One region of the Pseudonocardia sp. Ae331_Ps2 genome, then DNA from elsewhere that is predicted to be linked to it. Evidence: predicted binding sites of a transcription regulator. Region 1 holds the regulator's gene; each other region holds the start of a gene.
What was found. The regulator LexA, encoded in region 1, represses DNA repair genes until DNA is damaged. The targets are predictions, from matches to a motif close to CGAACACGTGTTCG.
Positions count from the first base shown of each region.

Region 2: uvrA (excinuclease ABC subunit UvrA) is a predicted target of LexA. The motif match lies at 6,250-6,263, and genes of this name have one in related genera.
Region 3: Ae331Ps2_RS19430 (CoA transferase subunit A) is a predicted target of LexA. The motif match lies at 3,951-3,964, and genes of this name have one in related genera.

Region 1 is NZ_MCIM01000001.1:390,225-400,222, forward strand. Features, by position in the region: gene Ae331Ps2_RS01930 (vitamin B12-dependent ribonucleotide reductase) at 1-75, opposite strand, end outside; gene nrdR (transcriptional regulator NrdR) at 217-708, opposite strand; gene Ae331Ps2_RS01940 (hypothetical protein) at 1,335-2,126, opposite strand; gene Ae331Ps2_RS01945 (hypothetical protein) at 2,290-2,514, opposite strand; gene lexA (transcriptional repressor LexA) at 2,757-3,515, shown strand; gene Ae331Ps2_RS01955 (hypothetical protein) at 3,544-4,626, opposite strand; gene hflX (GTPase HflX) at 4,662-6,152, opposite strand; gene dapF (diaminopimelate epimerase) at 6,207-7,076, opposite strand; gene miaA (tRNA (adenosine(37)-N6)-dimethylallyltransferase MiaA) at 7,073-8,047, opposite strand; gene Ae331Ps2_RS01975 (hypothetical protein) at 8,044-8,742, opposite strand; gene Ae331Ps2_RS01980 (DUF349 domain-containing protein) at 9,055-9,998, shown strand, end outside.
Region 2 is NZ_MCIM01000001.1:5,610,373-5,620,370, reverse strand. Features, by position in the region: gene Ae331Ps2_RS26245 (DPP IV N-terminal domain-containing protein) at 1-595, opposite strand, end outside; gene rnhA (ribonuclease HI) at 620-1,111, opposite strand; gene Ae331Ps2_RS26235 (hypothetical protein) at 1,135-2,268, opposite strand; gene Ae331Ps2_RS26230 (MFS transporter) at 2,490-3,863, shown strand; gene Ae331Ps2_RS26225 (hypothetical protein) at 3,881-4,180, shown strand; gene Ae331Ps2_RS26220 (DUF2000 domain-containing protein) at 4,155-4,598, opposite strand; gene Ae331Ps2_RS26215 (AraC family transcriptional regulator) at 4,649-5,485, shown strand; gene Ae331Ps2_RS26210 (MBL fold metallo-hydrolase) at 5,495-6,169, opposite strand; gene uvrA (excinuclease ABC subunit UvrA) at 6,537-9,551, shown strand; gene infC (translation initiation factor IF-3) at 9,873-9,998, shown strand, end outside.
Region 3 is NZ_MCIM01000001.1:4,048,188-4,058,185, reverse strand. Features, by position in the region: gene Ae331Ps2_RS19455 (LLM class flavin-dependent oxidoreductase) at 1-35, opposite strand, end outside; gene Ae331Ps2_RS19450 (IclR family transcriptional regulator C-terminal domain-containing protein) at 103-888, opposite strand; gene Ae331Ps2_RS19445 (lyase family protein) at 885-2,036, opposite strand; gene Ae331Ps2_RS19440 (HAD hydrolase-like protein) at 2,035-2,823, shown strand; gene Ae331Ps2_RS19435 (MOSC domain-containing protein) at 2,892-3,809, shown strand; gene Ae331Ps2_RS19430 (CoA transferase subunit A) at 4,008-4,751, shown strand; gene Ae331Ps2_RS19425 (3-oxoacid CoA-transferase subunit B) at 4,754-5,380, shown strand; gene Ae331Ps2_RS19420 (cytochrome P450) at 5,473-6,681, opposite strand; gene Ae331Ps2_RS19415 (FAD-binding oxidoreductase) at 6,716-7,885, opposite strand; gene Ae331Ps2_RS19410 (hypothetical protein) at 8,144-8,464, shown strand; gene Ae331Ps2_RS19405 (4'-phosphopantetheinyl transferase superfamily protein) at 8,585-9,292, shown strand; gene Ae331Ps2_RS19400 (DNA polymerase IV) at 9,300-9,998, shown strand, end outside.

The DNA of each region.
Region 1 (9,998 bases):
CCCGCGGCTGCGCGCCGGCTTGGTAGCCGCGCTCTCACCGGTGTCTGTCGTCGGGCCCCCGACGGTCTCGGTCATGCATGCCTCCGCACTTGTCACCGTGTACCACCCGCGCGCTGGGGTGCGCGGACGGTCTTCCCCTCCGGTACGACCTGCGACGACGGCCGGTACCGGTCGCCCCCTCGCGGGGTGCGCGCCGGACCCGTGCCGCCGAGCGGCTCACCCGTCCCGGTTGTGGCCGGCCTCGTCGTCGGCTGCTTCCCCGGCAGCCGCCGAACGCAGGTCGGCGATCTCCTTCTCGAAGTCCTCGATGGAGGAGAAGGAGCGATAGACGCTCGCAAATCTCAGGTACGCGACCTCGTCGAGCTCACGCAGCGGCCCGAGGATCGCCAGTCCGACCTCGTGGCTGGGAAGCTCCGCCGCCCCGCGTGCCCGCACGGTCTCCTCGACCCGGTGGGCGAGCTGCTGCAGGTCGTCCTCGTCGACCGGCCGGCCCTGGCACGCCCGCCGAACCCCGCTGACGACCTTCTGTCGACTGAAGGGCTCGGTCACCCCGCTGCGCTTGACGACGGCGAGCACGGCCTCCTCGACCGTGGTGAACCGGCGTCCGCACGAGGTGCAGGACCGGCGCCGACGGGTGCAGGTCCCGTCGTCGGCGGTCCGTGAGTCGATCACGCGGGAATCCGGGTGCCGGCAGAACGGGCAGCGCATGGACGCTCACACCCTCTCCCGTAACGTTCCGGAAACTCTCCGCAGCAATCCATCCCCCCAACCAGTGGCGGAACAACGTCAATGTAACCCCTACATCTAGGGGTCCGCCATCCCGGGGCCCACGCCGCGCCGAGCTTCGCCCGATCGGGATCCGAGCGTTGCACACCACGTTCCGCGACCGGCTCGTCGCCGACGATCATGGAGGGGGACATCGGCGCTGGTGGCGCCGAGGAACGTCACGCGCGGCGCCGTCCGTCGCGCCGCGGGGACCGCGACCGGCGGCCACCCGATGCGGGGACACGCCCTGCCGACGCGCCCGGCGGCTCACCGCCGACGATCCGGCGACATCCCGGCGACCGCCGCCCGACATCCGCGTGCCGGCCCGGCGCATGCCGTCACCCGATGCGACGCCGACACGGCGCCGGATCGCTCCACACCGTCACCGCACCGCCACCGCCGTGACCACGGTCGCCGCGCCGGCACCGCACCACGGCACGCCCGACCGGCTCCGCCCCGGGAGCCCGACACGTCGGCACCGCACCACTGCATGACCCGGGCCGGACACGCCGGCACCACTCCGGGCCACCGGCCCAGCCCACGAGACCGCACCGCGGCCCCGACACTCCTCAGCGCACGGCACCGACCGACGGCACGGCGGCCGCGGGGGCGTTCCAGCCCGCCGCCGCGTCGCCCAGCAGCCCGAGCGCCACCACCGCGGTCGTGGCGCACAGCAGCACCGCGACCCCGGTCAGGAACCGCTCCAGGCGCCCGCGGACCCGGCTGCGGGCCGGGCGGGGGCGGGCCGGGACCAGGCAACGCCGGTCCAGCGGACGGACCGTGCGCGGCGCCGGCACGGCCACCGACCGCGGACCGGACGGCGCCGCGACCCGGGCGGGCCGCACCAGGGTCGCCGTGGAGCCCGGCGCCGAGGTGGTGCAGCGGGGCGTCCGGACCGCGACGTTCGGACCACCGGTGACGCCACGCGGGACCGCCGGACCGACCGGTGCCGCGGTCCGGGCCGCACGCCCGTGAGCCGTCGGACCGTGAGCCGTCGGACCAGGCGCCGTCGGACCGGACGTCGGAACACCGGGCGCCGAGACACCAGGCACCGGGACACCAGGCACCGAGACACCGGCTGCCGAGACACCGGACGCCGTGGCGCGCCGGGAACGGGCGGCGGGGTGCCGCGCGACCGACTCGGTCAGTGCGCGCTCCCGTGCACCGTGGGCGGCCCACCGGTGCGCGGCGCGCGCGACGGCCGACGAGCCGGCACCGGCCGGACCGGCCACACCCTCCGCCGCCCGCACCCGCTCCCGGGCGGCGCGCCGGGCGCGCGAGGTGGGGGTGCCGGGCGCGGGGGCACCGGTCAGGCAGCCGACCGCGCCGTGGTCGCGGATCCGCTCGTCGAGCTCTCGCATGGTTCCTCCTGCCGTCGGACCGCCCGTCCCCCGGGCGGTCTCGTCTCCCCCGCTCCCGACCGGCCCTTCCCCGAGCCCGGTCGAACGGGCGTACGAGCGGTGTAGCACCCGACACCGACAACAACCGCGTCTCCGCAGGTCACCGCACGTGCCGGAGACGCTCTCAGCGTGGCGCGCCGACCGCGGGCGGCACGGCCGGGCCGTGGGCGGCGACGTCGGCGACCACCCCGAGCGCGACGACCGCGGCCGCCGAGGCCAGCAGGACACCCACCGCCGCCACCACGCGGCGCACGGGACCCGGCGTCGGTACGGGCCGCACCGCGCCGGCCGCGGTGCCGACCGGAGCCCGTCCGATGACCGTCATACCCCCGATGACCGCTGCGTCCACGATCGCCACCCCCACTGCCGTTCCCGCTGCCGGTCGCCCCGCGCGGCCGGACGGCGACGCGGACGGCATCCGATCGAACCAGACCGATCGAACCGGTGTTCGATCGAACGCCTGTGCGATGTTCTACCACCACGGCCCGACGGAATCCACGACACGCCCCGGGCGACTTCGAACGCATGTTTGGCGAACGGGCCCGCGACGGCTAGGGTCGTCGCCGTAAGTACCCCGAGGAGGCGAATGCGATGGCAGCGGACGACACCGGACACGGTGGTCCCGGCGTGACCGGCACCGCCGCGGACCGGGGATCCGCGACGGTCCGGGAGTTCCCCGACCCCGCGACCGACACCCGCGGCCTGACCCCGCGGCAGAAGAAGGTCCTGGCCGTCATCCGGGACTGGGTGGACCGGTACGGCTACCCGCCCAGCGTCCGCGAGATCGGTGACGCGGTGGGCCTCACGTCCACCTCGTCGGTGCACCACCAGCTCCGGACCCTGGAGCGCAAGGGCTTCCTCCGGCGCGACCCGAACCGCACCCGCGCGGTCGACGTCCGCAGCCCGGAGCAGATCGCCGGCACCGACGGGTCGGACTCCGACGCCGACACCGCCGAGCTGCGTTCCGCGCGGCCGGCGCCGGCGTTCGTGCCGCTCATCGGCGACATCGCCGCCGGTGGCCCGATCCTGGCCGAGCAGGCCGTGCAGGACGTGTTCCCGCTGCCGCGCGAGATCGTCGGCGAGGGCACGCTGTTCCTGCTCAACGTCAAGGGTGACTCGATGGTCGACGCCGCGATCACCGACGGCGACTGGGTCGTCGTGCGTCAGCAGCCGGTGGCCGAGCAGTGCGAGATCGTGGCCGCGATGATCGACGGCGAGGCGACGGTGAAGACGTTCCGCCGCAAGGACGGGCACATCTGGCTGATGCCGGCGAACGACGCCTACGACCCGATCCCGGGTGACGACGCGTCGATCCTCGGCCGCGTCGTGGCGGTCCTGCGCCGCCTCTGACCTCCTCGGCGGCGCCCGGTTCCCGCGGTCAGCGGGACCGGCGGCGCCGTCCGTGCAGGGACATCGCGACGGCACCGGTCACCAGCAGCACCGCGAGCACCGCCGCCCCGCCCGCGGCGGGCAGCCACGACGGGTACGTGCGGTACTCCGGCACCTCGGCGGGCTGGGCCACGACCGGTGCCCGTGGGCCGGTCGCCGCGGGCACCGCGCCCGGGACGACGGTGATCGCCGCCGCGGTCGGGCCCCGGGCCTCGCTGCCGGAGTGCAATGCACCCCGGCCGTCCGGGGCGATCGCCTCGCCCTGGGCCTCGTCCGGCAACGGCACCGGCAGTGGTGCCCCGCCCAGCGCCGCGACCAGCACGTCGGCCGTCGCCGGTCCGCCGACGGGCAGCGGGAACACCCAGGCGTCGGTGTAGGTCCGCAGCACGGCGGCGCGTCCGCCGTCGGCCACGGTCGGTGAGACCCCGCCGCCGGTGATCGTGCGGGATCCGGCAGCCCCGAGCGGCCCGCCACCGGTGCCCGACCAGGGCAGCACGACCTGTGCCACCCGACGCAGCGGGACCGGGCCCCCGCCCTCGCGCAGCGGTGCGTCGGGTCGGTACACCCCGGCGGCCCCGGTGGTCTTGTCCACCAGCAGGGGCACGCCGTCGTCGCCGACCAGCAGCGCCTCGACGTCGCGCGGACCGTCCGGATAGTCCAGGTCGTACACGCGTGGCGGCCCGGCCGGGGGCAGCACGACGAGCCGGACCGAGCCACGCTGTGCCCCGTTGTCACCGGTGTCGGCGAGCCAGAGATCCCCGCCCGGCCCGAGCCCGAGGTCCTCGACGTCGGTGACCGGGACGTCGGCCTGCCGGGTTCCGGTGACTGCGCAGCCGGACGGGTCCAGGGTGAACGTCCGCGCGGTCCCCCCGCCGTCGACGATCGCGTGGTACCGCTGCGGGGCTCCGCCGGGCGGGCCCTGCGCGACCAGCCCGGACAGCTCCGCCAGCCGCGGATCGTCGACGGTGCAGACCGGGTGCGCCCCGGGCGGCGGCGCGGCCGCACCCGTGAGCGCACCGGCCAGGCAGAGGACAGTGGTCAGGCAGACGACAATGGTCAGGCGGCGGGCCACGACCCCCGGACGCGGCCGCCCACCCGGCCGCCCATTCAGTGGCCCGCTGCCGTCGCCGGCAGGTCGGCGCCGGTCCCGATCGGGACGGCAGAGCCCGCCACCGCGAACGGCAGCACCGCGGTGCCCAGCTCCGGCTTCACCCGCGCCCGGATCCGGGTGCCGTCGGCGGTGTGGGACTCGGCGAGGATCTCGCCGTCGTCGTGCAGCCGCGCGACCAGCGCACCCTCGGTGTAGGGCAGCAGGAGGTCGACCTCGTAGTCCGGGCGCGGCAGGCGCTCGGCGATGTGCTCGCGGAGCCGGTCGATCCCGGTGCCGCTGTGTGCCGAGACGAACACGGCGTCCGGCTGGGCGTGCCGCAGCCGGGCCAGCGCGAGGTCACCGGCCGCGTCGATCTTGTTGATCACGAGCAGCTCGGGGGGCATCGTGTCGCCCGCGGCCTCCCCCACCTCGACGAGCACCTGACGGACCGCGGCGATCTGGTCGTCGGGCAGCGGGTCGGACCCGTCGACGACGTGCACCAGCAGGTCGGCCCGGGCGGCCTCCTCCAGCGTGGAGCGGAACGCCTCGACGAGCTGGGGCGGCAGGTGCCGCACGAACCCGACGGTGTCGGTGAGGGTGTAGTCGTGCCCGTCGGGCGTCTGTGCCTTGCGGGTGGTCGGGTCCAGCGTCGCGAACAACGCGTCCTGCACCAGAACCCCGGCGTCGGTGAGCTGGTTGAGCAGGCTCGACTTGCCCGCGTTGGTGTAGCCGACGATCGCGACCGAGGGGATCTCGTTGCGGCGACGGCTGCCGCGCTGGGTCTCGCGGACCTGGCGCATCGCACCGATCTCGCGGCGCAGCTTCGACATCCGCGCGCGGATGCGGCGCCGATCCAGCTCGATCTTCGTCTCACCGGGGCCACGGCCACCGATACCGACGCCGCCCGCGGCCCGGCCACCGACCTGCCGGGACAGCGCCTCACCCCAGCCGCGCAGCCGCGGCAGCAGGTAGGACAGCTGCGCGAGCTCGACCTGGGCCTTGCCGTCCCGGGAGCGGGCGTGCTGGGCGAAGATGTCGAGGATCAGCGCGGTCCGGTCGATGACCTTGACCTTGAGCCGCTCCTCCAGCTGACGGAGCTGGCCGGGTGACAGCTCGCCGTCGCAGATCACGGTGTCGGCGCCGGTGGCGCGGACGACCCCGAGCAGCTCCTCGACCTTGCCGGAGCCGATGAACGTGGCCGGGTCCGGGCTGGAGCGGCGCTGCACGAGGCCGTCCATCACCTCGGAACCGGCGGTCTCGGCGAGGCGGGCCAGCTCGGTCATCGAGTTGTCGGCCTGCTCGGCCGTGCCCTCGGTCCAGACACCGACGAGCACGACCCGCTCCAGCTGGAGCTTGCGGTACTCGACCTCGGTGATGTCGGTGAGCTCGGTGGACAGCCCGTGGATCCGGCGCAGCGACGTGCGCTCCTCCAGGTCGAGCTCGCCACCCGTCGGAACCGGGTTCGACGTGGAAGGGGTCACGGAGGGGTGCGTGTGGGCATCAGTCATCTTGCCCCCATCCTCCCACGTCGCGGGACTCGTGTCCGCCCCGATTCGCGGGCCTCAGGCGGGAGCGTCCCACCACGCACGGTCCAGCTCGCCGGAGGCGAGCAGCACCGCGGGGCCGTGCAGCGTCGTGGGCCCGGTCCGCTCGTCGGTGCCGGCCTCCACCGTCACCCGCAGCAACCCGCCCGGAACGGTGACCTGCACGTCCCCGGCGGTGTGCCCGGCGTGCCGCAGCGCGGCCACGGCGGCCGCGACGGTCCCGGTGCCGCAGGAGCGGGTCTCCCCCACACCGCGTTCGTGCACCCGCATCCGGATGCGGCCGCCGTCGGCGGGGCCGTCCAGCGGGGTCAGGAACTCGACGTTCACCCCGTTCGGGAACAGCGCCGGGTCGTAGGAGGGCGCGCGGGTCAGGTCGAGGGTGTCCGGGTCGGCCGCGGTGACGCAGGCCAGGTGCGGGTTCCCGACGTCGAGGGCGATGCCGTCGAAGCGCGCGTCGCCGCTGGTGGCGACCGACGCCGGGCCGACGCCGACCGTCCCGAGCCCGACCGAGACCCCGTCCGGCCCGACGGCGGTGTCGAGCACCCCGTTGCGGGTGCCGACCGGGCCACCCGTGGCCCAGCCGCGCTCGTGCAGGTAGCGGGCGAACACACGCAGGCCGTTGCCGCACATCTCGGCGAGCGAGCCGTCGGCGTTGCGGTAGTCCATGAACCACTCGACGCCGTCGACGGGCTCCCCGACGCCGGGCTCACCGGCGAGCTTCGCCCAGCGCACGACCCGCAGCACCCCGTCCGCGCCGAGGCCGCGGCGGCGGTCGCACACCGCGGAGACCCGGGCCGGGGTGAGGTCGAGCGCGGCGTCCGGGTCGGGCAGCACCACGAAGTCGTTCTGCGTGCCGTGCCCCTTGCTGAACGCGATGCCGCCGGTCATGCCACCAGCCTACGAGCGAGCACCGCACGCGCCGAGGCCACCAGGTCCGGGTCGGCGCCGTCGAGCCAGTGGATGCGCCGGTCCCGGCGGAACCAGGAGCGCTGGCGGCGCACGAACCGCCGGGTCGCGCGGACCGTCTCCTCCCGGACGACGGCGAGGTCGGGGTGGTCGGGGTCGCGGTCGAGGGCCTCGATCACCTGCCGGTAGCCCAGCGCGCGGGACGCGGTGCGGCCGTGGGCGAGCCCGCGCGGGAGCAGCGCGCGGGTCTCGTCGACCAGGCCGTCGTCGAGCATCCGGTCCACCCGCAGCGCGACCCGCTCGTCGAGCTCGGCGACGTCGCGGTCCACGCCGAGCAGCACGGCGTCGTAGCGGGGGACGCCGGCACCGGGCAGGGTCGCGCGGAACGGCCTGCCGGTCAGTGCGATCACCTCCAGCGCGCGGACGATCCGCCGGCCGTTCGAGGGCAGCACCTGCTCGGCGGCGACCGGGTCGGCCGCGGCGAGGCGGGCGTGCAGCGCGCCGGACCCGTCACGTTCCAGCTCGGCCTCCAGCTCGGCGCGCAGCTCCGGGTCGGTGCCGGGGAACTCCAGCTCGTCGAGCACGGCCTGCACGTAGAGCCCCGAGCCGCCGACCAGCACCGGGGTGCGCCCGGCGGCGCGCAGCTCCTCGATGACCGCGCGGGCCGCCCGCTGGTAGGCCGCGACCGAGGCGGTCTCGGTGACGTCGAGGACGTCGAGCTGGTGGTGGACGACGCCGCGCCGCTCGTGCGGGGCGAGCTTCGCGGTGCCGATGTCCAGACCGCGGTAGAGCTGCATGGCGTCGGCGTTGACGACGTCGCCGTCCAGCGCCAGTGCCAGCTCCAGGCCCAGGTCCGACTTCCCGGTCGCGGTCGGCCCGACGACGGCGACCAGCGGCGGTGCGGCCGGTGCCGGCGCGGCCGGCGGTGGTGCAGCCGGTGGTGGCGCGCTCACGCCGGTTCCCACAGCGCCACGTGGTAGGCGACGCCGTAGGGCATCGAGGTGTGCCGGTGCGCCGCCGTCCAGGAGCGCCCGCGCGCGGCACCGGCCAGCACCTGCCACGGCGCGCGGCCCGAGGCCCAGAGCGCGGCGGCGCCGTCCGGGTCGAGCCGGGCGAGCGGCTCGGGATCACCGGCGTCGAACGCGGCGGCGACGACGGCGTCGAACGCTTCGGCCCGGCCGTCGAACCCGCCGGGGGCCTTCGCGGTGTGCTTGGCCGCGCCGTCACCGACGACGAGCAGCCCCACCCCCTCGCCGGCCAGCTCGGCGCCCAGCGCCAGGCAGTCCGCGACCGGGGTGTCCGGTGCGACGAGCTCGCCGCGCGCCGAGCCGACCCCGGCCGGGGCCGCCCAGGCCGCGACCAGCAGCGGCAGCGGCAGCTCGGCGCCCTCGTCCGGACCGGCCGGGCCGGGCAGCGCGACGGGGACGTCGCGGCCGTAGCCGGCGAAGGTGCCGCGGGTGCCCGGGTCCACGGTGCGCCGCCCGCCGGGGTCGGCGCCGACGACGACCCAGCGCTGGGCCGCCGCGGCGAGACCCGTCACCGCGGCGACGACGGCCTCGCGCAGCCCCTCGGTCTCGACCGCCGCGTCGCCGCTCAGGGCGGGGACGAGGAGCGGGGGCTGGGGCAGGACGGCGATCGCGGCGGGCACGGGCTCCGAGGGTAATCAGCGCCCGCGGCCACGACTCCCGTACCCGGCCGGAGGGCACGCGGTTCCCCCGAGGGCGGTGGACCTGCTTGAATCGCCGTTCCGGCCTCCGCACCGCGCGAGGATCCGGTGCGCGCACGGCCCCGGACGGACGTCCGCACGGGGCGCCCGCCCCGCGGCGGGCCGAACGAGGAGGACCTACCGGTGTCCGAGACCCACGCGACCGACGCTGCAGGACAGGGTGCCGAGCCCACCCGGCCCACCCCGCCGAAGCCGGGGCCGCCCCGGCCCGGACCGCCGCCCGCCGCCCGACCCGTGCCCACCCCGGCCGCGGTCGCACCACCCGCACCGCCCGCCGCCCTGCCGTCCCCGGTGCCCTCCGCGGCAGACGACCCGGGCCGCTGGGGCCGCGCCGACGACGACGGCACCATCACCCTGGTCACCGCCGACGGCGAGCGGGTCGTCGGCTCCTACCAGGCCGGGCCGCCCGCCGAGGGCCTGGAGCACTACGCGAAGCGGTTCGACGCGCTGGTCACCGAGACCGAGGTGCTCGCCGCGCGGATCGCCGGCGGCGGGGATGCGAAGGCGTCACTGACCGCGCTGACCGCGCTGCGCGACGGCCTCGACTCCGCGCACGTGGTCGGGGACGTGCCCGCCCTGCGCACGCGGCTCGACGAGCTGGTCGGCCTCGCCGAGCAGGGCGTCAGCGCGGCGAAGGAGGAGCGCGAGCGCGCCCGGCACGACGCCGTCGCCCGCAAGGAGGCGCTCGCCGTCGAGGCCGAGAAGATGGCCGTGGACTCCACCCAGTGGAAGCAGGCCGGGGACCGGTACAAGGCGATCCTCGACGAGTGGCGCACCATCCGCGGCGTCGACAAGAAGACCGACGAGCAGCTGTGGAAGCGCTTCTCGAAGGCCCGCGAGGCGTTCAACCGGCGGCGCGGCTCCCACTTCGCCGACCTCGACCGCCAGCGGGTCACCGCGAAGGCCCGCAAGGAGGAGCTCGTCGCGCAGGCCGAGGCCCTCGCCGACTCCGACGAGTGGAACGCGACCGCGGCCGCCTACCGCGACCTGATGACCGAGTGGAAGGCGGCGGGCCGCGCCCACCGCGAGGCCGACGACGCACTGTGGGCCCGCTTCCGCGGCGCGCAGGACCGCTTCTTCGCCCGCCGCGGCGAGCACTTCTCCGCCCGCGACACCGAGTTCGCCGAGAACGCCGAGGCGAAGCGGGCGCTGCTCGCCGAGGCCGAGACGATCGACCT
Region 2 (9,998 bases), 5.2 Mb from region 1:
GGGACCACCAGAACCCGCGGTGGCGGTCCATCTCCTCGGCCGCGGCGAAGTCGGGCAGACCCCAGGAGACGTCGTCGCCGTCGGGGGTGAGCAGGGCGGTCGTCGTGCCGGTCGTGAGGTCGTGCAGGTGCAGGGCGCGGTCGGCGACGAAGGCGACCCGGGCGCCGTTCGGGTCGATCCGCGGGTCCACCACGGCCTCGATCCCGCCGACGTCGAGTGGCCGCACGTCCGGCTCCCCGGTCAGGGCGACGGTGAACGGCCGCCCGGACAGCGCGAACACGGCCCGGGTGACCGCGGCGTCGGTGGTGTACCCGACGACGCCGCCCGCCTGCTCCCGGACCCGCTCGCGGCGGGCCCGCTCGGCGGCGGGCAGGTCCTCCTCGCCCGGCAGCCCGGGCACCGACGCCGGGTCCACGAGCAGCCGCTCGGCACCGGTCGCGGCGTCGACCGACCACAGGCAGGTGACCGGGTCGGTGCCGGACCGGCTGCGCAGGAACACCGCCCGCGACCCGTCCCGGGCGACGGTGAACCCGCGGGGGACCCCGAGGGTGAAGCGGCGGGTGCGGGCGTGCAGGCGGGGGAACGAGTCGGCCACGGAGCCGACGCTATCTCCCCGGCGTCACCGCGTGCGGGACGGCCGCTTCCCGGACACGCGCCCGCCCGCCTCCTCGCAGCCGCGGGCGGCGAGCCGGTCGGCACGCTCGTTCTCCGGGTGCCCCGCGTGGCCCTTCACCCAGAACCAGGTGACGTCGTGCCGGCGGACGGCGGCGTCGAGCTCGCGCCACAGGTCGTCGTTCTTGACCGGCTCGCCGGCCGCGGTCCGCCAGCCGCGGGCCTGCCAGCGCGGCAGCCACTGGGTGATGCCGTTGCGCACGTAGGTGCTGTCGGTGTGCAGGTGGACGACGCTGCGCCGGGTCAGCGCGTCCAGCGCGCGGATCGGGGCGGTGAGCTCCATCCGGTTGTTCGTCGTGCGCTCCGGCTCGCCGCCGTACAGATCACGCTCGTGGCTGCCGTACCGCAGCACCGCGCCCCACCCGCCCGGCCCCGGGTTCGGGACACAGGCACCGTCGGTGAAGATCTCGACGACAACGGGCGGGTCGGCGGCGCTCACGGTCGGTGACGGTAGCGGGCGGGTCAGTAGAGCCGGTACGCCGCCCGGGCCGCGGCGAACCCGGCGCCGGTGCGGGCGTCGCGGCACTCGACGCCGGTCCGCGAGCTGACGCAGGTGACGTCGCCCTGGGTGAGGTGGGTGCCGTAGTCGAGCACCGCCGCGCCGGACGTGACGGGTGCCCCTCCGCACTCGGTGCGGGCGCCCGCCGGTCCGCCGGTGACCAGCGCGGCGTCCGGACAGTCACCCGCCGACCAGGTGCGGGCGGTGACGTCGCAGCGGACGGCGCCGTCCCCGGCGCCGCCGGTGATCCGGCAGGAGATGTTGCCGGTCGGGGAGGTGAACGACGCCGGCGACCCGAACGCGGCCGGGTCGGCCGCGGTGGTGCCCGCGACCAGCTCCGTCGGGGCCGCCACCGGTGCGGGACCCGAGCCGGCGCCCTGCGGCGCGCCGGGGTCGCCGGTGCGCCCGGAGCCGACGTAGGCGGCGACGACCACCGCCGCGGCCAGCACGAGCGTCGCGGCCACGGCGATCGCCGCGGTCCGGTGCCCGACGGCGTCGCGCAGCCCGCCGTCGGGCAGCCGGGCCGCGGACAGCCGGTCGCGCAGGGCGTCCCACCGTCCGGCCGGGGTCCCGGACGCGGCGTGGCCGGGCGGGTACACGACCGGCACGGGCGCGGCGGCGCGCGACCCGGCCTGGACCGGCCCGCTCTGGACCGGGCCGCCCTGGACCGGCACCGCCCAGGGCGCGGTCGGGAACGGGGCGCGGCCGGGCCCCGGAACCGGACCTGTGGTCCACGGAGCCTGCGCGCCCACGGCCGGCCCGGTCCGCTGCGCCGGGACCCCGCCCACCGGCCGCTGCTCGGCCGGGACGGCGGGCCAGGGCAGCGGCGGGGTCCGCGGGCCCGGCCGGTTCCGGGCGTCGACCGGTCCGGTCAGCTCGGTGGGCTCCGGCGCGGGTTCCCGCTGCGTCCCGGTCCAGCCCCCGGCGCGCGGGGCGGGGACGGGACCGGGTGTGACCGGCCCGGTCGTGGGTGCGGCGGTACCGGGGGCCGGGAGGCCGTCGGCGGGCGCGGCGCCGGTCAGCAGCGTCGTCGGATGCCCGTTGCGGCGGCCGTCCGGGCGCGCGGGGGTGCGGTCGTCGGCGTGGGGAGCGCTCATCGGTCCGGGACGCTAAGCGGGCCGACCATCCCCGGACAGCGGCCGTTCGGGGCAGTCACGGCGGCCGGTCGCCCCGTCTCGGTGACCGTCCGTGCACCGCCACCGTGGGTCGTGCCGCTCCCGGCGGTCCTGCCGGACGCCGCCCGTCCTGTACCGGTCACCGCACGACGGCGTTGCAATGTGCAATGGTGAGCAAGGCCAACGACGGTGAGGGGGCAGCGATGACGGAGGCCCGGCCCGGGGCGGCCACGAGCGGACCCGCGGCGGTGCTGGAGTCGCTGCCGCTGTCGGGATGGCACCGACGGCTCGTCGTCCTGGTGGGGATCGGGTCGTTCTTCGACCTGTACGAGGTGTTCCTCGGTGGCGTGCTGGCCCCGATCCTGGCCCGCGAGTGGGCACTCGGCTCGGCCGGCAAGGCGGCGGTGGTGTCGTCGGGCTTCCTCGGGATGTTCGTCGGCGCGGTCCTGCTGTCGATCGCGGCCGACCGGTTCGGCAGGCGCACCGTGTTCCTGCTGAACCTGCTCACCTACTCGCTGTTCTCCGTGGCGGCGGCGTTCTCGCCGAACCTGGAGACCTTCCTCGTCCTGCGCTTCCTCGCGGGCCTCGGGCTGGGCGCCGAGCTGGTGCTCGTCGACACCTACCTGGCCGAGTTCCTGCCCCGGCGGGTACGCGGCCGCTGGACGGCGTGGGCGTACACCGTCGGCTTCCTCGGGGTGCCGGTGGCCGCGCTGCTCGGCGGCCGGCTCGTCGCGGCGCAGTCGATCGCGGGCGTCGACGGCTGGCGCTGGCTGCTCGTCGCCGGGGGCCTGGGCGCGTTCTTCGTACTGGTGCTGCGCCGCGTGCTGCCTGAGTCCCCGCGCTGGCTGGTCGCCCACGGGCGGCGCGAGGAGGCCGCCGCCGTCGCGGCGGACGTGGCCCGGCGGGCCGGCGCCCCGGTCGAGGGGGAGGTGTCCACGGCCGACTCGGGGGGGCCGCGGGCCGGCTCGACCGTCGCGGTGCTGCGGATCGCCTTCAGCGGGGTCTACCGCACCCGCACGGTGATGCTCCTGATCTTCCAGGTGCTCCAGACCGTCGCCTACTACGGTTTCGGCACGCTCGCGCCGCTGGTCCTGGTGGCCAAGGGCTTCGACGTCACCGAGTCCCTCGGCTACGCCGCGCTGAGCTTCGCCGGGTACCCGCTGGGCTCGCTCGCCTCGGTCCCGCTGGTCGAACGGTTCGAGCGGAAGTGGCTGATCATCGCCTCGGCGCTGGCGATCGGAGTGCTCGGCATCGTGTTCGCGGCCGGGTCGACACCGCTGGTGATCGTCGGCTCCGGGTTCGCGCTGACCGCGGTGAGCAACGTGTTCTCCAACGCGTTCCACATCTACCAGGCCGAGATCTTCCCGACGACGATCCGCTCCACCGCGGGCGGGATCGCCTACTCGCTGTCCCGTGCGACGTCGGCGTTCCTCCCGTTCGTCGCCGTCCCGCTGCTGGCCACGGCCGGGCCGGTCGCGGTGTTCGGTGGCGCCGCGGGGCTCATCGTGCTGCTCTGTCTCGATGTCGGCCTGCTCGGTCCGCGCTCCACCGGGCTCGCGCTGGAGGAACTGGGCTGAGGGGGCATCCTGGCGGCGTGAGCCAGGCCCTGTACGAGATCACCGTCAACGCGCTGCTCGACCGCGACCGCCCGCTCACCCGCGCCGACTGGGACGCCGCCGTCGCCCGGGTGGGCGGGCACCGCGTGCCGCAGCTGCTCGCCGAGCTCACCGACGCCGGGCTGGTCGGCGCGGACCTGCTGCCCGAGGTCGTCGCCGCGGCGTGGGCGTCGGCCGACCGGCCGCTGGACCGGCTCCCGGCGGCGCGCTGGCGGGAGCTGTTCGACGACGCCGGGCTGGCCGCACCGGCCGTCACGGATGGGTCGTCGTCCCCTTGAGGATCTTGTCGACGGCGTTGCGCGGCCCGTGCAGCGCCAGCCCGACCAGGTCGAGCTCCTCGGCCCGGGCCACCGCGACCACGGCACGGTTGTCGTGGTCGTTGCCGGTGCCGAACATCGCGGAGGTGAACACCGCCACCGGCAGTCCGCGGCCGACCGCCCGGGCCCGGCAGGCCGCGAGCGTCGTCGCGTCCCCGGCGCGCACGAGCACCGGCAGACCGAGGGTCGGCAGGTAGGCGGTGCCGTCGGCGTCGGCGTAGGGCTCGCCGATCAGCTCGGGGACACCGGCGGCGACACCGGCGGCGAGGAAGGCGGTCACGTTCGCGACCTGCCAGCCGAGCAGGTCGTCACGCAGCACGACGGCGATCTTGGTGGCGGGGCGATCGGAGGAGATGGGGAGCAGGGCGGTGTCGGTCACGCCGTCGATCCTCGGGCGGCAGGACCCCTGCACTCTTGTACGTTCCGCACATGTCCGGAACCGGTTCGCGGGCGGCGGGCGAGGCCGTCACCGCCTGGCGGCCGCAGCGCGTGCCGGGCATCACGGAGGTGCTGCACGCGCGCTTCGTCCGGCACCGGTACCCGCTGCACGCGCACTCCACGTGGACGGTCCTGATCGTCGACGACGGCGCCGTGCGCTACGACCTGGACCGGCGACCGCACGGGACCGAGGAGGCCCCGATGACGCTGCTGCCGCCGCTGGTCGCGCACGACGGACGCGCGGCGGGCGGCTCCGGTTTCCGCAAGCGGGTCCTCTACCTCGACCCCGCCGCCCTCGACCCGGGGGCGTCCGGGACGGACGGGCTGGTCGGCCCCGCGGTCGACCGGCCGGGGGTGGCCGACCCCCTCCTGCGCCGCAGGCTCGACGAGCTGCACCGCGCGCTGGCGGTGCCGGGGGAGGAGCTGCACGCCGAGAGCCGCCTCGCACTCGTCGCCGAACGTCTCGCCCGGCACCTGGACCCGACCGCCGGGCCCGGCCCGGCGCCGCCGACGGACCTGGCCGGCCGGCTGCGGGACCTGCTCGACTCCCGGCTCGTCGACGGTGTGACCCTCGCCGAGGCCGGGCGCCTGTTGCACGCCCACCCCGGCCACCTGGTCCGCACCTTCTCGCGCCGCTTCGGGCTCCCGCCGCACCGCTACCTCGACGCCCGCCGCGTCGAGCGGGCGCGGTCGCTGCTGCTGGACGGGACGCCGCCGGCCGCGGCCGCCGCGGCGGTGGGGTTCCACGACCAGGCCCACCTGCACCGCCGGTTCGTGCGGCTGGTCGGTGTCACGCCCGGCCGCTACGCCCGCAGCGGCCCGGCGTGACGCCGAGGGTCACCAGCCCCGTGACCGCCACTCGGGGATGCTCGGCCGCTCCGCCCCGAGCGTCGAGTCGTCACCGTGGCCCGGGTAGAACCAGGTGTCGTCGTCGAGCCGGTCGAACACCCGCTCCTCGAGGTCACTGATCAGCTGCGCGTTGTCCTCCGCCGACCAGGTCTTGCCCGGCCCACCCGGGAACAGGCTGTCCCCGGTGAACAGGTGCGGCCGGTCCTCCCCGCGGTAGAGCAGCGCCACCGAGCCCGGCGTGTGCCCGCGCAGGTGGATGACCTCCAGCTCGATCTCACCGAAGGCGATCGTGTCGCCGTGCTCGACGAACTCGTCCATCGGGGCGGGGAGCTCCGGCGCGTCCAGCGGGTGGGCGATCAGCCGCGGCTCGAACATGCCCGCGATCGCGCCCAGCGCCTGCCAGTGGTCGGCGTGGCGGTGGGTGGTGACCAGGTGGCGCAGGTCCGGGCGCTCGTCCGCGGCGCCGATGAGGTCGGCGATGCGGGTCGGCTCGGCCGCCGCGTCGATCAGCAGCGCCTCGTTGCTCTGCTTGCACACGAGCAGGTAGGCGTTGTTGTCCATCTCGCCGACCGAGATCTTGCTGATGCTCAGCCGCTCCAGGTCGCGGCGGATGGCCGCGCCGCCCGGCTCGGTGTGACCGGTGTAGTTCTCCAGGACGTCCACGAGCGGGAGGGTAGCGGCCCGTCCCGACATCCCGCGGTGGGGAGAACCCGCCGGTCGCACGCACGGGGCCGCTGACGGATCGAACAGGCGTGCGAGTACCGTGCGCGGTGGACCGACCGGCGCGTACCGAGGTGCATCCACCGCGCCGGACCACCGCCGGGCCCCGCTCACCGGGTTCCTGTCGGGGGTCGCACCTAGCATCGACGGCGGACGAGGGGACGAACCTCACCGGCCACGGGTGCCCGGTCCGGGAATGTCCGTCAGCCCGCGGGCGTCACAACCGGGTCCGACCCGGACGGCACCGCCACCCCAGGAGGCGCGCAACGTGAGCGACCACAGCACCGACCGCCGCGACGCCGGCACCGCCCTGTCCCCGGGCGCGTCGCCGGTCCCGGAGGGGCCGAAGCTGGTCGTGCGCGGTGCGCGCGAGCACAACCTGCAGGGCATCGACATCGACCTGCCCCGCGACAGCATGATCGTCTTCACCGGGCTGTCCGGGTCCGGCAAGTCCAGCCTCGCGTTCGACACGATCTTCGCCGAGGGGCAGCGGCGCTACGTCGAGTCCCTCTCGGCGTACGCGCGCCAGTTCCTCGGGCAGATGGACAAGCCCGACGTGGACTTCATCGAGGGCCTGTCCCCGGCGGTCTCGATCGACCAGAAGTCGACCAACCGCAACCCGCGCTCGACGGTCGGCACGATCACCGAGATCCACGACTACCTGCGGCTGCTCTACGCGCGCGCCGGCATCCCGCACTGCCCGACCTGCGGCGAGCGGATCGAGAAGCAGACCCCGCAGCAGATCGTCGACCAGGTGCTGGAGATGGAGCAGGGCAGCCGCTTCCAGGTGCTCGCGCCGGTCGTGCGGACCCGTAAGGGCGAGTTCGTCGACCTGTTCGGGAACCTGCAGGCCCAGGGCTACTCCCGCGTCCTCGTCGACGGCACGGTCCACCCGCTGTCGGACCCGCCGAAGCTGAAGAAGCAGGAGAAGCACGACATCGCCGTCGTCGTCGACCGGCTCTCGGTGAAGGCGACGGCCAAGCAGCGGCTCACCGACTCGGTGGAGACCGCGCTGCGGCTGGCCGACGGCCTGGTCGTGCTGGACTTCGTGGACCTGCCCGACGACGACCCGCAGCGCGAGCGCCGCTTCTCCGAGAAGATGGCCTGCCCGAACGGGCACACCCTCGCCGTCGACGACCTCGAGCCTCGCACCTTCTCCTTCAACTCGCCCTACGGCGCCTGCCCGGCCTGCTCCGGCATCGGCATCAAGAAGGAGGTCGACCCGGAGCTGGTCGTCCCCGACCCGGACCTGTCCCTCGGCGACGGCGCCATCGCGCCCTGGTCGTCCGGACACAACGCGGACTACTTCGGCCGGCTGCTGTCCGGCCTGGCCACCGCGGTCGGGTTCCGGATGGACACCCCCTGGCGCAAGCTCCCCGCCGCCGCGCAGAAGGCGGTCCTGCACGGCAGCGACGACCAGGTCCACGTGCGCTACCGCAACCGCTACGGCCGCGAGCGCTCGTACTACGCCAACTTCGAGGGCGTGATGCCGTTCCTCGAGCGTCGCCTGGAGCAGACCGAGTCCGAGTCGCAGCGGGAGCGCTACGAGGGCTACATGCGCGACATCCCCTGCCCGGCGTGCAACGGCGCCCGGCTGCGTCCCGAGGTGCTGTCGGTGACCCTGCCGCACCGCGACCTGGGGGAGCGGTCGATCGCGCAGGTGTCGAACATGTCGGTGGCTGAGTGCTCACAGTTCCTGAACGGCATGGTGCTCGACGACCGGCAGGCGATGATCGCCGGTGCGGTGCTCAAGGAGGTGCAGGCCCGGCTGGGCTTCCTGCTCGACGTCGGGCTGGACTACCTGTCGCTGGACCGTGCCGCGGGCACGCTGTCCGGTGGCGAGGCGCAGCGGATCCGGCTGGCCACCCAGATCGGATCCGGCCTGGTCGGGGTCCTCTACGTGCTCGACGAGCCGTCGATCGGGCTGCACCAGCGCGACAACCGGCGGCTGATCGACACGTTGACCCGGCTCAAGGAGCTGGGGAACACGCTGATCGTCGTCGAGCACGACGAGGACACCATCCGCGCCTCGGACTGGGCGGTGGACATCGGCCCCGGCGCCGGCGAGCACGGCGGCCGCGTCGTGCACTCGGGCACCATCGCCGACCTGGAGTCGCACGACACCTCGCTGACCGGCGCCTACCTGTCCGGGCGCAAGTCGATCCCGCTGCCCGAGCGCCGGGTGCTCGACCACGACCGCAGGCTGACCATCGTCGGCGCGCGGGAGCACAACCTGCGCGGCATCGACGTCGACATCCCGCTCGGTGGCCTGGTGTCGATCACCGGGGTCTCCGGGTCCGGCAAGTCGACGCTGATCAACGACATCCTCGCCACGGTGCTGGCGAACCGGCTCAACGGCGCCCGCCAGGTCCCCGGCAGGCACACCCGGATCAACGGCGTCGACGAGCTCGACAAGCTCGTCCGGGTCGACCAGTCGCCGATCGGGCGGACCCCGCGGTCCAACCCGGCGACCTACACCGGCGTGTGGGACAAGGTCCGCAAGCTGTTCGCCGCGACCACCGAGGCGAAGGTCCGCGGCTACGCCGAGGGCCGCTTCTCCTTCAACGTCAAGGGTGGCCGCTGCGAGGCGTGCACCGGCGACGGCACGATCAAGATCGAGATGAACTTCCTGCCGGACGTCTACGTGCCGTGCGAGGTCTGCAAGGGGGCCCGGTACAACCGGGAGACCCTGGAGGTCCACTACAAGGGCAAGACCGTCGCCGACGTCCTGGACATGCCGATCGAGGAGGCCGCCGAGTTCTTCGAGCCGATCACCTCGATCGCCCGCTACCTGCGGACCCTGGTCGACGTCGGCCTCGGCTACGTCCGGCTCGGGCAGCCCGCGCCGACGCTGTCCGGCGGTGAGGCCCAGCGGGTCAAGCTCGCCAGCGAGCTGCAGAAGCGCAGCAACGGCCGCACCGTCTACATCCTCGACGAGCCGACCACCGGCCTGCACTTCGAGGACATCCGCAAGCTCCTCGCCGTCATCCAGGGGCTGGCGGACAAGGGCAACACGGTGATCGTGATCGAGCACAACCTCGACGTCATCAAGACCTCGGACTGGGTCATCGACATGGGCCCGGAGGGCGGCTCGGGCGGTGGCACCGTGGTGGCGCAGGGGACACCGGAGCAGATCGCGGCGCACCCCGACAGCCACACCGGCCGGTTCCTGCGTGATCTGGTCACCCCGGACCACACCCCGGTCACACCGGCCCGGCGGCGGGCCGCGTCGTCGAAGGGCAGTGGAAGCGGCACGGGGACCGCGGCCGCGGGCCGGTCGACGACCGCACGGCGAAGTCGGGCCAAGGCGGCCAGCGCGGGCTGAGCCCCGCCCCGGGCCGGGGTCCGCGCAGGTCCCGGTCCGACCCCGCGTTCCCGGCGCACCGGCGGCCTGTTACCCTCGGGAATGCGACCACCCGGGATCGCGTTGTCACGTGTGTTCCGGGCGTCAAGTGGAGCCCCGCTCCCACCCGTGCCGTGATCGTGACGGTGTCCGGGTCCATGGTCCGGCTTCACGGCAGAATTCTGTCGCGGGCCGATCAACGGGTCTTCGCTTGTCGTCGCCGGCGCAGCAGGTAGTAGCGACACAGCGAGTCACTCAGGAGACCCCATCAGCACAGAGCCCCGCATCAACGACCGCATCCGCGTGCCCGAGGTCCGCCTCGTGGGCCCGAACGGCGAGCAGGTCGGGATCGTGCGCATCGAGGACGCCCTCAAGCTGGCCCAGGACGCCGACCTCGACCTCGTCGAGGTCGCCGGCCAGGCCCGCCCG
Region 3 (9,998 bases), 3.7 Mb from region 1:
CCGAGTTCGACCGCCAGGTGCAGACGTCCGCTCACCGTGCCTCCGTCGCTCGTGTTCAGCTCCTGACCGAGCCAACCCGTCGCGGACGCGGTCTGTTCCCGGCTACCCGGCGGCGCGCAGGTCCGCCTCGATCGCGGCGGCGCAGGCGCGCAGCTCGGGCAGGATGTCCGCGCGCAGGCCGTCGGCGTCGTTGCGGGAGGCGTGGGTGGAGACGTTCGCGGCCGCGACGACCCGCCCCGCGCGGTCGTGGACCGGCACCGCGACCGAGCGCAGCCCGGCCTCCAGCTCCTGGTCGACGACGCAGTGCCCGTCCACGCGGACCCGGTCCAGCTCGGTGCGCAGCTGCTCCGGGGTCGAGACGGTGTGCGCGGTCAGCGCCGCGGGCTCCAGCGCGGCGAGGTGGGTGTCGAGGTCGGCGGGTGGGAGGGCGGCGAGCAGGACCCGGCCCATCGACGTCGCCCAGGCGGGGAAGCGGGTCCCGATCGTGATCGTGACGGTCATGATCCGCGAGGTGGGGACGCGGGCGACGTAGACGACGTCGTAGCCGGTGTGCGGGTCGCCGTCGAGCACCGACACCGACGCGGACTCGCGCACCGCGGCGACCAGCCGTTCCAGGTGCGGGGCGGCGATCTCGGGCAGCCCCATCGCGGACAGGTAGGACCAGCCGAGCTCCAGCACCCGCGGGGTCAGCGCGAACAGCCTGCCGTCGGTGCGGACGTAGCCCTCCTCGGCGAGGGTGAGCAAGAACCGGCGCGCCGCGGCGCGGGTGAGCCCGGTGGCGCGGGCGACGTCGGCGAGGGTCTGCTGCGGGCGCTGCGCGTCGAAGGACCGGATGACGGCCAGACCGCGGGCCAGCGAGCGGACCTGCTCGGTGCGCGGGGCGCTCATCCGGGCCGCCCGGCGAGGACGGTGTCGACCAGGTCGGCGGCGTGCCCGGTGCCCGAGCCCTGGGCGCCCGCGGCGAGGGCGAGGTTGCGGGCCATCGCCCCGGGGTGCACCTGCAGTCCCTCCAGGCTCACCCGCAGCCGGGCCGCGGCACCCGCGGTGACCCGCAGCAGCGCGACGAGCGTCTCCCACTCCGCGTGCCAGGCCCCGGCGGCGCGCTGGAACTCCTGCTCGGCGCCCGCGAGCAGCGTCGCGACCAGGCCGGGGGCGCGCTTCGCGGCGCCACGGGCGGTGACGGCGGCGGCCGGGTTGCGCTTGTGCGGCATCGACGACGAGTCCCCCGGCGCGGACTCCGACACCTCGCCGAGCTCGGTGGCGGACAGCAGCACCACGTCGCCCGCGGGCTTCGCACAGGCCCCGGCGGCGACGCCGAGTGCCCCGGCGAGCTCGCCGACGCGGCTGCGTTCGGTGTGCCACGGCACGCCCTGCGGGGCGAGCCCGAGCCGCGCGGCCAGTGCGTCGGCGACGGCCGGGCCGTGCGGGTGGACGGCCGCGAGGGTGCCCGCGGCGCCGCCGTAGGAGACCGGCAGGGCGTCGAGCACCCGGTCGAGACCGGTGCGCGCCCGGTCCAGCCCGGTGCACCAGGTCGCGGCGACCAGGCCGAAGGTGGTGGGCAACGCCTGCTGGCCGAGGGTGCGGGCCGCGCACGGGGTGCCGCGGTGGGCGGCGGCGAGCGCGGCCGCGGCGTCGGCGCAGGCCGTGAGGTCGGTGACGATGCGGTGCCCGGCCCGGCGGGTGAGCAGCATCAGCGCGGTGTCCATGACGTCCTGGCTGGTCGCGCCCGGGTGCACCGCCCGCTCGGCGCCGGGCTGGATCCGCGCCGCGGCCGCCTTGAGCCGTTTGACCAGCGGGATGACCGGGTTGCCGCCCTCGACCGACTCGGCGGCCAGCGTGTGCGGGTCGAGGCCCGCGACGGCGGCGACGGCGCGTTCCACCGCGTCGGCGTCGTGCTCGGCGACCGCGCCCTGCTCGGCGGCGACGGCCGACAGCGCCAGCTCGACCTCCAGCAGGGCGGCGATCCACGCGCCGTCGTCGAGCAGGCCGTCGACCCGGTCGGTACCGGACAGGGGCCCGAGCAACGTGTTCGCCATGCGTACGAGCGTACGGCTTGCGACCGCCGGGGAGGAGGACGCCCGCGTCGCCCGGCAGGCAGAATGGCCCGACGTGTTGACCCACATCCTGCTCGACCTCGACGGCACCCTCGTCGACTCCGCCCCCGGCATCCTCGGCTCGATGCGCCGCGCCATCGACGAGGTGGGCCTGGACGTCCCCGAGTCCGCGCTCGGCACCCACCTGCTCGGCCCGCCGCTGTACCGCAGCCTGCCCCCGATCCTCGGCGAGGAGGGCGCCGCCGCGGTGCTGCCGGTGTACCGGCGGATCTACGGCGACGAGGACGGCTGCCTGGACTGCACTCCGTACCCCGGCGTCGAGGAGCTGCTGCGCGCGCTGTCCGCGGCCGGCGTGACGATGGCCCTGGCCACCAGCAAGGCCGAGCCGCCGGCCCGGCGGATCATCGCCCACCACGGCTGGACCGACCTGTTCACCGAGATCGTCGGCGACACGCGCACCGCGGACCGGCCGACCAAGGGCGCCGTGGTCGCCGAGGCCCTGCGCCGGCTCGGGCACCCGTCCGGTGCCGACGAGCCGTTGATGGTCGGCGACCGGCTGCACGACGTCGAGGGCGCCGCCGAGCACGGCCTGCGCTGCGTCGGCGCGGGCTGGGGCTACGCCGAGCCCGGTGAGCTGGTCGCGGCGGGCGCGGACACCGTCTACGACTCCGCGGACGAGCTCCGGGTCGCCCTGCTGAGCCGAACGGGTGGTCCGACAGGGCGGGACGGCGCATCCGCGGCGACCCTCCCCCGGCAGTCCCTCAGCTGAGACCCGGCCGGGCGGCCCCCTCCGTCCGACCCGTGCCGGGGACGCGGACGGGCCGATATACACCGGACATGACGGTCGTCGCGCTGTACCGGTACCCGGTCAAGTCCATGCTCGGTGAGTCCCTGACCCGGGCCACCGTCAGCGGGCGGGGGTTGCTGGGCGACCGCGCCTATGCGGTGCTCGACACCGAGACCGGGAGCATCGCCAGCGCCAAGGTGCCCAGGCGCTGGCTCGGACTGCTCGGCTTCGCGGCCCGGTTCGTCGCCGAGCCGGTGCCCGGGGAGCCGCTGCCGCCGGTCGAGATCACCTTCCCGGACGGCTCGGTCCTGCGCAGCGACGACGAGGGCCTGGACACCGCGCTGTCGGCCGCGCTCGGGCGGGACGTGTCGCTGGTCTCGGTCCCGCCGGAGGGCAGCCACTTCGAGGAGCTGTGGCCCGACATCGAGGGCCTCACCCCGCAGCAGCTCGCCCCGCGCGCGCTCATCGACGCCACGACGACCCGGCACGAGGACTCCGGCGAGGCCATCAGCCGGTTCGACATCTCCGCGTTCGGGGCGCCGGGCACGTTCTTCGACCTGTCGTCGCTGCACGTGCTCACCGAGTCCACCCTCGACCGGCTCCGCGAGCTCGCGCCGGAGGCGACCTTCGACGCGCTGCGCTACCGGCCGAACATCGTGCTCCGCGCCGACTCATCCCCCGACGGCGGCCACGGCTTCGTCGAGAACGACTGGCCGGGCAGCACGTCGACGATCGGCGAGGAGGTCCGGGTCTCCTTCTCCTTCGCCACCATGCGGTGCGTCATGACGACGCTCCCCCAGGGCGACCTGCCCGACGACCCGGACACCCTGCGCACGATCGCGAAGCACAACCGCATCGAGATCCCGCAGATCGGCGGGGTCTGGGCGTGCGCGGGCGTGTACGCCGAGGTCGCCGCGGGCGGGGAGATCGCCGTCGGCGACCCGCACACCGCCCCCGCCCCGGCCTGACCCGCGCCGCGCCCGCCCGACCGACGGTGCGCCGCGACGGCGGCGGTCGTCGAGATGCAGCTCAGCGGGGTACGGGGCACCCTCGGGCCCCGCTGAGCTGCATCTCGGCGCGTGGACGCCACTCCGGCAGTGTTCGCAGAGCGAACACTTGTGCGTCTGTCGTACGCCGCGTACCGTCGTCGGCGACGGAGGTGAGTGATGGACAAGGTGGTGGCATCCGCCGCGGAGGCGGTCGCCGACATCGGCGACGGGGCGTCGCTCGCGGTCGGCGGGTTCGGCATGTCCGGGGTTCCGACGGTGCTGATCGCGGCGCTGCTGGAACAGGGCGCGACGGACCTGGAGACGATCTCGAACAACCTGGGCGTCGACGGCTTCGGCCTGGGCACCCTGCTCGCCGCCGGGCGCATCCGGCGCACGATCGGCTCCTACGTCGGCAACAACAAGGAGTTCGCCCGCCAGTACCTCGCCGGCGAGCTGGAGCTGGAGCTGACCCCGCAGGGCACCCTCGCCGAGCGACTGCGGGCCGGCGGCGCGGGCATCCCGGCGTTCTACACCCCGGCCGGGGTCGGCACGCTGGTCGCCGAGGGCGGGCTGCCCTGGCGCTACGCGGCCGACGGCTCGGTCGCCGTCGAGTCCCCGGCGAAGGAGACCCGCGAGTTCGACGGCGTGACCTACGTCCTCGAGCGTGCCCTCACCCCGGACTTCGCGCTGGTCCACGCCTGGAAGGGCGACCGGCACGGCAACCTGGTGTTCCGGCGCGCGGCGCGCAACTTCAACCCGGACTGCGCCGCGGCCGGGCGGACGACGATCGCCCAGGTCGAGCACCTGGTCGAGCCCGGGGAGATCGACCCCGACGAGGTCCACACCCCCGGCATCCACGTGCACCGCGTGCTGCACGTCCCCGACGTCGAGAAGCCGGTCGAGTTCAGGACGGTGCGTTGACCATGGCCCTCAACCGTGACGAGATGGCCGCCCGGGGCGCGGCGGAGCTGCCCGACGGCGCGTACGTCAACCTCGGCATCGGCATGCCGACCCTGGTCCCCGGGCACATCCCCGAGGGCCGGACGGTCGTGCTGCACTCGGAGAACGGGATCCTCGGCGTCGGCCCCTACCCCACCGACGACGAGGTCGACCCCGACCTCATCAACGCCGGCAAGGAGACCGTCACCGTCGCCGCCGGTGCCGCCTTCTTCGGCTCCGCCGAGAGCTTCGGCCAGATCCGGGCCGGGAAGCTCGACGTGGCCGTCCTGGGCGGGATGGAGGTCGCCGCGAACGGCGATCTCGCGAACTGGGCGATCCCCGGCAAGATGATCAAGGGGATGGGCGGCGCGATGGACCTCGTCCACGGCGCGCGCTCGGTGATCGTGATGATGGACCACGTCTCCAAGGACGGGTCCCCCAAGATCGTGGAGCGGTGCTCGCTGCCGATCACCGGCCTCGGCTGCGTCACGAAGATCGTCACCGACCTGGCCGTGATCGACGTGACGCCGGACGGGCTCGCACTGGTCGAGACCGCGCCCGGCGTCACCGCCGACGAGGTCCGGGAGAAGACCGGCGCTCCGCTGCGCTGACCCCGACCCGCTGCACCGACGGCCGCCCCGCCGGGTCCACGCCGGCCCCGCCGGGCGCGCCCCCTCGGTCGCGTCCGGCGGCGGCGCGTCCCTCAGGCGGGCGCGCCCGGCGTGACCGGCAGCCGGGACAGGCCCCGGACCAGCGTCGACTCGCGGTAGACGAGCTCCGAGGGGTCGACGGCCAGCGCCAGGTCCGGTCGCTGCGCGATGAGCTTGCCGATCGCCACCCGCCCCTCGGTGCGGGCCAGCTGCGCGCCCAGGCAGAAGTGGATGCCGTGCCCGAAGAACACCCCGGACGAGGAGTCCCGGGTGATGTCGAGGCGATCCGGGTCCGCCAGCCACTCCGGGTCCCGGTTCGCCGCGGCGAGCCCCAGCATCACGGTCGATCCGGCGGGGATGGTCACCCCGGAGTACTCGACGTCCTCGCTGGCGAAGCGCATCGGGGCGTTGGAGACCGGGGACTCGAAGCGCAGGAACTCCTCCACCGCCGAGTTGATCAGCGACGGGTCGGCCTTCAGCCGGGCGTGCTGCTCGGGGTGGGTCAGCAGGGCGAGCACGCCGTTGCCGATCAGGTTGACCGTGGTCTCGTGCCCGGCGATGAGCAACAGGGTCGCCATCGCGACGAGCTCCTCGGAGGACAGCCGGTCGCCGTCGGCGTCGCTGACGGCGAGCAGGCCGGAGAGCAGGGCGTCGTCGGGCTCGGTGCGCTTGCGCTCGATCAGCTCGGCGAGGTAGCCGTTCAGGCTGCCCATCGCGGCGAACTTCTCCTCCTGCGGGGAGTCGTCGACCAGCACCGACGACCACGCGGAGAACTTGTCGCGGTCCTCGGCGGGCACGCCCAGCAGCTCGCAGATGACCAGCACCGGGACGAGGAACGCGTACTGGCGCATGAGGTCGACGGGGCCCTCGGCAGGCAGCGCGTCGAGCAGCTCCTGGGTGATCTCCTCGACCCTGGGCTGCAGGTCGTTCATCCGCCGCACGGTGAACGAGCGGCCGACGAGCTTGCGCAGCCGGGTGTGGTCCGGCGGGTCCATCAGGATCATCATCGGGATCGGCGCGGCCGGCTGGCCCTCGCGCTGGTCGGCGGGCAGCGTGTACCGCCAGTCCTTGCTCAGCCGCGGGTCGACGAACGCGGCGCGGACGTCGGCGTACCGGCTGATCAGCCACACCTTCCCGTCCGGAAGTGCGAGCTCCCGCACCCGCTCCTCGGTGCGCAGGGCCGCGTAGGCGGGGTGCGGGTCGGTCCAGAAGTCGCCCGAGAACAGGTCGTGCGTCTCGGTGCCGGTGGTGGTCAGCGCCATGGGTCCATCGTGCCAGCCGGTGGTAAGCGAGCGCTTACGTCAATCGTGTGACGGAGCACGCAGCCGGGTCGAGATCGATGTCGGCCGGCGACGGCCGGCCGAGGACGACCGACGCGGCCAGCGCGGCCAGCGCCGGCGCGGACTCGATGCCCGACCCGCCCTGCCCAGCGACGAAGAAGAAGCCGGGGTGCTCCGGGCGCGCACCCAGCACGGGGGCACGGTCGGGGGCGAAGGTCCGCAGCCCCGCCCACGCGGTCCGGACAGACCGCAGCCCCAGCGTGGTCGCCGCGCCCACCCGGTCCAGGGCGAGGGCGACGTCGAGCTCGTCGGGACGGGCGTCGCCCGGCTCGGCCTGGGTCTCGTCGGCCGGGGAGACGAGCACCGTGTCCGCCTCGGCCTTGAGGTACCAGCGCTCGGCGGCGTCGACGACCATCGGCAGGACGGCGCCGTCGACGGTGAGCACCGACGGGTCGGCGACCGGGCACGCCGCGATCGTGCGCCGGTAGGGGGTCAGTCCGGCACCGGGCACGCCGGCGAGTGCCGCCACCGCGTCGGCCCAGGCGCCGGCCGCGTCGACGACCGTCTCCGCCCGCACCCGGTGCCCGGCGGCCGTCGTGGCGGTCCAGCCGGAGCCGTCCCGCTCCAGCGCGGCCACCCGGGCCCCGCGCAGCACGGTGCCGCCGCGGGCGCGCAGCCCGCGCCGGTAGCCGTCGTGCAGGGCGGCGGTGTCGACGTCGCAGGCACCGGCGGTCCACGCGGCCGCACGCGGGGCCCGGCGCAGCACCGGCACGCGTCGCCAGGCCTGCTCGGGGTCCAGCGCGACCGGGGCGCCGGGCTCGCCGTGCTGCTCGCGCACCGTCGTGGCGAGGTGGTCGGCGGCCAGGTCGTCGTCGGCGACGTGCAGGACCGGGCGCGGGCTCAGCAGCGGTGGCGTGCCGAGCAGCGCGGGCAGCGCGGCGAACCGCGGGCCCGAGGCGTCGATCAGCGCGCGGAACGGGCCGGAGCCGTGCCCGGGGATGTAGGTCGCCGCGGAGCGGGCGGTGGAGTGGACCGGCAGGTCGTCCTCCGCCTCGGTCAGCACGACCCGGGCGTGCGCGGCCAGCTCCCACGCGACCGACACCCCCGCGATGCCGCCGCCGATCACCAGCACGTCCGCCGTCACCGTGCCCGCCGTCCCTGCCGTACCCGTGCCCGCCGTACCCATGCCCGCGACGATAGGGCGGCGGCGCCGGGGAAAACCGGTGGCACCGGTCGGGGTCGTCGTCGTAGCGTCGCCGCCATGCTGATCCGGTTCCTCTGAGCGACCCGCGCGGTCGATCTCCGCGCCCTCCGTCGCCGGCCCGTGACGTCCTCACCGGGCCCCGGAACCGTCGCCGCCCTCACGCGGCCCCTCCGGCGTCCCCGCGCGTCACCGGCCCCTCTCACCCGGTCCGAGTCCGACCCGATGTTCCGAGGAGGTCGTATGCCCACGACCCGCCACACCACCGCCCACAGCACCGCCCACAGCACCGCCCACAGGGCAGCCCACAGCACAGCCCGACCGACCGACGCGTCCGCGGTTCCCGGTTCCCTGACCGGCGCGACCGGGCCCGGCACGGCCGGCGGGGCGGCACCCGGCGGGGCCACCGCCACCACACCCGCCAACCGCGCCGAGCGCCGTGCGGCCAAGCGCGGCCGGTCCGGCGCGCCGGGCGGCCCGGCGGCACCGCGCACGGCGGGGCCGGCCCCGCAGGCCCGCCCGGCCCACGTCCGCACGGACTTCGCCGCCCGCCGCAGCGGCTGACCGCACGGGGAGCACGGACCGGGCACCGGAGACGCCGACGGGCGACCCTTCGTGTGCCCGGTCCGTGATCACTCCCGGCGGCGCGCCCCGACCGGGGTGCGACGTGGGAGGCTGGACGCCGTGACCGTCACCGTCTGGTGGGCCGCCCCGGCCGATCCCGGCGCCCGCGCCGACCTCGTCGCGCTGCTGGACGCCCACGAACGCGAACGGCTCGTCGCGCTGCGACGGCCCGAGGACCGCGCCCGCTACCTCGCCGCGCACGCGCTGGCCCGGCTCGTGCTCGCCGAGCGGCTCGACGCCGACCCCGCCGAGCTCGTCCTCGACCGGACCTGCCGCTGCGGGGAGCCGCACGGCAAGCCCCGCCTGGCCGGGCGCGGCGACGACCCCGGCTTCTCCCTCACCCACTCCGGCGCGCTGGTCGGTGTCGCGGTCGGGACCGGGCCGGTCGGCGTCGACGTCGAGGCGCACCGCCCCCTGTCCGGCCTCGACGGCCTGGCCCGGCACGCCCTGTCCCCCGCCGAGCTCGCCGCCGGGACGCCCGACGGGACCGGCTTCCTGGTCACCTGGACCCGGAAGGAGGCGCTGCTCAAGGCCACCGGGGAAGGCCTGTCGAGCCCGATGGACGCGATCACCCTGTCCCCGCCGCACGGCCCGGCCCGGGTGCTGGACTGGACCGGCACCGCCGGGAGCTGGTGGGTCACCGACGTCCCCACCGGCCTCGACGACCACCCGGGCGCCGTCGCCGGGGCGGGACCGGTGGCCCCGGCCGTCACCGTCGCCGACGGCGACGCGATCCTGTCGGTGCGCCGGGGCACGATGCACGGGTGATGATGGAGTGACCGCGGCGGCCGACCGCTGGGTGCTGCACCTCGACATGGACGCGTTCTTCGCCTCCGTCGAGCAGCTCACCCGGCCCACCCTGGCCGACCGTCCGGTCCTCGTCGGCGGCGCGGGACCTCGCGGCGTCGTCGCGGGGGCGAGCTACCAGGCCCGGGTGTTCGGGGCACGCTCGGCGATGCCGATGGGCCAGGCGCGGCGGCGCTGCCCGCACGCGACGGTCCTGCCGCCCCGGTTCTCCCTGTACAAGGCGCTGTCCGAGGAGGTCATGGCCGTCCTCGGCGAGTTCTCCCCCGTGCTGGAGCCGGTGTCGGTGGACGAGGCGTTCGTGGAGCCGCCCGACCTCGTGGGCGCCTCCCCCGACCAGGTGCGGGAGTGGGGCACCCGGCTGCGCGGCGCGGTGCGCGACCGCACCGGGCTGCCCGCCTCGGTGGGCGCCGGGTCGGGCAAGCAGATCGCGAAGATCGCCTCCGAGCTGGCCAAGCCGGACGGGCTGCGGGTGATCGCCCACGCCGAGCAGGCGGCCGTGCTCGACCCGCTGCCGGTGCGGTCACTGTGGGGCATCGGGCCGGTCTCCGGCGAGGCGCTGCGGAAGATCGGGATCGAGACGATCGGGCAGCTCGCCGCGATGGACGCCCGCGAGGTCGCCGGGGTGCTGGGTAGTGCGATCGGGTCCGAGCTGCACCGTCTCGCCCGC